Regions from separate parts of the Streptomyces sp. WMMB303 genome, predicted to be linked through region 2. Evidence: riboswitches for the same ligand, from Rfam matches in the RefSeq annotation. Region 2 holds a riboswitch; the other holds the start of a gene.
The links. A riboswitch is a leader RNA that binds a small molecule or an ion and turns the genes downstream of it on or off. The one in region 2 is predicted to bind glycine.

Region 1 (2,384 bases), 4.8 Mb from region 2:
GACCGCGACCCCCTCCGTGCCGGGCTCGGCGTGTGCCGCGTCCACGTACGCCATGGCGATCGGCTTGCCCAGCGTCGGCGACGGCGCCCCGGAGGTGACTTCGCCCACAACCGCGCCGTCGGCGACCACCGGGTAACCGGCGCGCGGCACCCGGCGCCCCTCGGACACCAGCCCGACCAGCTTGCGCGGCGGCGCGGTCGCGGCCTTCTCGGCGGCCGCCGCCAGCGCGTCCCGGCCCACGAAGCGTCCCTCGTTCGAGGTCTTCTCGAACTTGACGATCCGGCCCAGCCCCGCGTCGAACGGAGTCAGCGCGGTGGACAGCTCGTGCCCGTACAGCGGCATGCCGGCCTCCAGGCGGAGCGTGTCGCGGCAGCTCAGCCCGCAGGGGGTCAGCCCGGCCTCCCGGCCCGCCTCGGTCAGCGCCTCCCAGACCGCGACGGCGTCGTCGGGCGAGACGAACAGTTCGAAGCCGTCCTCGCCGGTGTATCCCGTGCGGGCGATCAGCGCCGACTTGCCGGCGACCATGTCGCGCTCACCGGCGTAGTAGCGCAGTCCGTCCACGTCGAAGCCGGTCAGCTGCTTGAGGATGCCCGCGGCCGCGGGGCCCTGCACCGCGATGAGCGCGTAGCCGTCACGGTCGTCCCGCACCTCGGCACCGAAGCCGTCCTGCCGCGCGATCAGCGCGTCCAGCACCGTCTGCGCGTTGGCGGCGTTGGCCACGACCAGGTACTCCTGGTCGTCCAGCCGGTAGACGATCAGATCGTCGAGGATGCCGCCGTCCTCGTCGCAGATCATGGTGTAGCGGGCGCGGCCGACCGCCAGCTTGGACAGATTGCCGACCAGCGCGTGGTCCAGCAGCTCGGCGGCCTGCGGCCCGGTCAGGGTGATCTCGCCCATGTGCGAGAGGTCGAAGAGGCCGGCGGTCGAGCGCACGGCCAGATGCTCCTCGCGCTCGCTGCCGTAGCGCAGCGGCATGTCCCAGCCCGCGAAGTCGGTCATGGTGGCGCCCAGCGCGCGGTGCGTGGCGTCCAGCGCGGTCTTGCGGATGGCCGGTGGCTCAGTCATGCAGGCTCCCAGAGTCCCGATGGGTCCCCATAGGGGATATGACGTGGATGTCCTCCCCATCTGTCATCGGAACCTGAGAGGTTCGCCGACAGCTCCCGAACGGCTGGAGCCCGGCTTGCACCTTGGGTGGGACCGCCGGTCCGCGCCGGGCGGGAGCGCGACGGTCCGCTTTTCAGATCTGCCTAGCCTGCGCGGTAACGGGGCCTGAGAGATTCAAGGGAGGATCTTGCTCCTTCGGCGCCCTGGCCTGCGCGTACTGCACACGCATGCCGGGGACTCTCCCGCGCGGGTTCGAACGGCCGGTATGCAGTTTGGATGCGCACATCATGGCACGGGTGGGCGGGCTGTGGCTGCCCCCGCGGAGCAGCTGTTCGCCTTGAACCGCATTACTCCTTCTTTACATACTTGGGGCGGCGGCCGAACAGCCGCCAGGGGAGGGAGATCCAGTGGGCAGCCCGTGCCGTGCAGGAGCCGTACCGAGGGGCGCGCGAGCGGGCCCCGCAGCCCGTGCCCAGGTCCGCCACGATCTGCGCCGCAGCGCCGGGCCGTGGACGCTGCGCTATCCGGCGGGGGACGTGGTGGTGGTCTCCGGGCTGCCGGGCGGCGGCAAGTCCACCCTGATGCGGCGCGCGGTCCCGGCCCGGCCCGACGTGGTGCGCATCGACTCGCAGGACGCCCGCGAGCGCTGGGAGGCGCGGATGCCGCACTGGCTGCCGTACGGCGCCTACCGGCCCCTGGTGCGGATCGCGCACTACGCGGCGCTGCGCTCGGCGCTGGGCTCGGGTGCGGCCGTCGTGGTGCACGACTGCGGCACGCAGAGCTGGGTCCGCCGCTGGCTGGCACGGGACGCGGTACGGCGCGGGCGCTCGCTCCATCTGCTGCTGCTCGACGTCCCCGCCGGGGACGCGCTGGCCGGGCAGACCGTGCGGGGCAGACGGGTGACCGGGTACGCCTTCCGGCGGCATCTGCGTGCCGTCGGAGCGCTGCGGGCCGCCGCCGAGGCCGGACGGCTGCCGCGCGGCTGCGTCTCCTCGGTGCTGCTGGACCGGGAGGCGGCCCGGGGCGTGCGGTCCGTGCTCTTCGAGCCGCTGCCGACGGCGGTACCGATGGCGCTCTCCCCGTGGCCGGGGTCGGGTCCGAGGCCGACCGCGCCGCCCTCCGTGCCGGCACCGGGAGCCGAGCGGACGCCCGCGGCCCCGGCACCCGCGAGGGGCGCCGGGGCCGCGGACGGGGACACCGGTGACCGGGTTCAGGGGGTGACCGGAGTCAGCGGCCCGCTGCCGGGGTGACCGGCTTGACGAGCTGCTGCGCGGGGGACT
Region 2 (2,384 bases):
CAGGCCGCCCAGGGGCAGGCGGCCGTCCCTCAGGCCGGTGCCGAGACCGGGGCAGGCGGCCCGGCGGATCCGGAGCGGGACGCCGAGGAGCTGTCCGGGGTCCCGGTGGCCGGAGAGGCCGCGCCCGCCGTCGAGGAGCCGGGCGCGGCGGTGCCGGCCGACCGGCGCTGGATCCCCGGCCGGGATGTGCGCCATGCCGTCCACGGGCGGGGCTGGGTGCAGGGCAGCGGCGTCGGGAAGGTCACCGTCCGGTTCGAGGAGCCGGACTCGGCACCCGGCCGGGTGCGTACCTTCTCCGTGGACGATCCGCAACTGGAGACCGCCGATCCGGTCATGCTGGGCGCGGGGATCGCCGGCCTCGCCGCGGATCAGTCCCCGGCGCCGGCTATCCGTCCGAAGTCCCGGTCCGGGGGCGGCGACGACTCTCCGCCGACGGGCACATCGAGCCCGTAGTGGTGGTAGAGCTCCAGCTCCTGCTGCGGGGAGAGGTGGCGGCCGACGCCGAAATCGGGGGCGCTCTTGATCAGAGCCCGCTCGAACGGGACGCGCAGTCCCCTCTCGTCCAGGTCGGAGGGCTCCAGGGGGACGAAGGCGTCACGGCTGAAGAGGCCCGTGCGCAGGGCGGCCCACTCCGGGTCACCTGTGGCGTCGTCGAGGTACACCTCGTCCACGGTGCCGATCTTGGCTCCTGCACGGTCGAACGCCTTGCGGCCGATCAGGCTTCGCGGATCTGTTCCGGTCTGCACGGGGCTCCTCCACCAGGGTCGCGACACACTGTTTCTACGCGTACTCACCACGAAACGGCACTTTTCGACTATTGGCCACTCGGGCGCACGCCGGGTTACCACGCGAGGGGGCGCTGATACTCTCGAGGTGGCTGTCGACCCCGTGCGGGAGAGTCCTCCGGTGCAGTTTCCGGAGGCGCCGAAGGAGCAACTCCTCCCCGGAATCTCTCAGGCTCACGTACCGTGCGGACGAGGTCACTCTGGAAAGCAGGGCGGGCCCGGACCAGCACACCGAAGCCCTCCCTCACCGACGGTGTAAGCCGAGCGTCCGGCACGTGGCTCGGTGAAACTCTCAGGTCAGATGACAGAGGGGGAGGCCGTCCGGGCACCCGTGAAAGGTGCCCCTCGCAGGTCGCACAGACCAGGAGGCCCCCGCAGATGACTTCCCCTCGCACCCCGCTCTCGGCGCTGGAGAGCGGCATCCCCTTCGAGAGTCGCCACATCGGACCCGATGCCGGTGCCCAGGCCAAGATGCTCGCCCAGGTCGGTTACGGGTCGCTCGACGAGCTGACCGGCGCGGCCGTGCCGGAGGTGATCCGCAGCACCGAGCGGCTGAAGCTCCCCGACGCGCGGAGCGAGGCCGACGTGCTGGCCGAGCTGCACACCCTCGCGCGGCGCAACCAGGTCCTGCATTCCATGATCGGCCTGGGCTACTACGGCACTTTCACGCCGCCGGTGATCCTGCGCAACGTCATGGAGAACCCCGCCTGGTACACGGCCTATACCCCCTATCAGCCGGAGATCTCGCAGGGCCGGCTGGAGGCGCTGCTCAACTTCCAGACCGTCGTCTCGGATCTGACCGGGCTGCCCACCGCCGGTGCCTCGCTGCTGGACGAGCCCACGGCCGCCGCCGAGGCGATGGCCCTCTCACGCCGGGTCGGCAAGGCCGGCAAGCGGGGCGGCGGCGTGTTCCTGGTCGACGCCGACTGCCTGCCGCAGACCGTGGCGGTGCTGCGCACCCGCGCCGAGCCGACCGGTGTGGAGATCGTGGTCGCCGACCTGGACGAGGGCATCCCCGCGGACCTCACGGAGCGGGGGATCTTCGGGGTGCTGCTCCAGTACCCGGGCGCCTCCGGAGCGATACGCGACCAGCGCCGCACTGTCGAGCAGGCGCACGAACTCGGTGCGGTCGTCACCGTCGCCGCGGACCTGCTGGCGCTGACGCTGCTGACCTCTCCCGGCGAGCTGGGCGCGGACATCGCCGTCGGCTCCAGCCAGCGGTTCGGGGTTCCGATGGGCTTCGGCGGACCGCACGCGGGCTACATGTCCGTCCGCGAGCAGTTCGCCCGCAGCCTGCCCGGGCGGCTCGTCGGGGTCTCCAAGGACGTGGACGGCGAGCAGGCGTACCGCCTCGCCCTGCAGACCCGTGAACAGCACATCCGGCGGGAGAAGGCCACCAGCAACATCTGCACCGCGCAGGTCCTGCTCGCGGTGATGGCCGGCATGTACGCCGCGTACCACGGGCCGGACGGGCTGGCCGGGATCGCCCGTCGCACCCACCGGTACGCGGCGCTGCTCGCGGCCGGACTGCGGGGTGGCGGGGTCGAGATCGTCCACGACAGCTTCTTCGACACCGTCACCGCGCGCGTCCCGGGCCAG

Region 1: linked by a shared signal. The riboswitch ahead of gcvT (glycine cleavage system aminomethyltransferase GcvT) and the one ahead of gcvP (aminomethyl-transferring glycine dehydrogenase) in region 2 are both predicted to bind glycine.

The regions. Positions count from the first base shown of each region.
Region 1 is NZ_JARKIN010000001.1:5,360,600-5,362,983, reverse strand. It holds gene gcvT (glycine cleavage system aminomethyltransferase GcvT) at 1-1,065, opposite strand, end outside; glycine riboswitch at 1,248-1,359, opposite strand; partial or broken gene P2424_RS23495 (AAA family ATPase) at 1,512-2,147, shown strand; gene P2424_RS23490 (hypothetical protein) at 2,332-2,384, opposite strand, start outside.
Region 2 is NZ_JARKIN010000001.1:536,549-538,932, reverse strand. It holds gene P2424_RS02555 (DNA polymerase IV) at 1-453, shown strand, start outside; gene P2424_RS02550 (PRC-barrel domain-containing protein) at 369-746, opposite strand; glycine riboswitch at 882-979, shown strand; gene gcvP (aminomethyl-transferring glycine dehydrogenase) at 1,164-2,384, shown strand, end outside.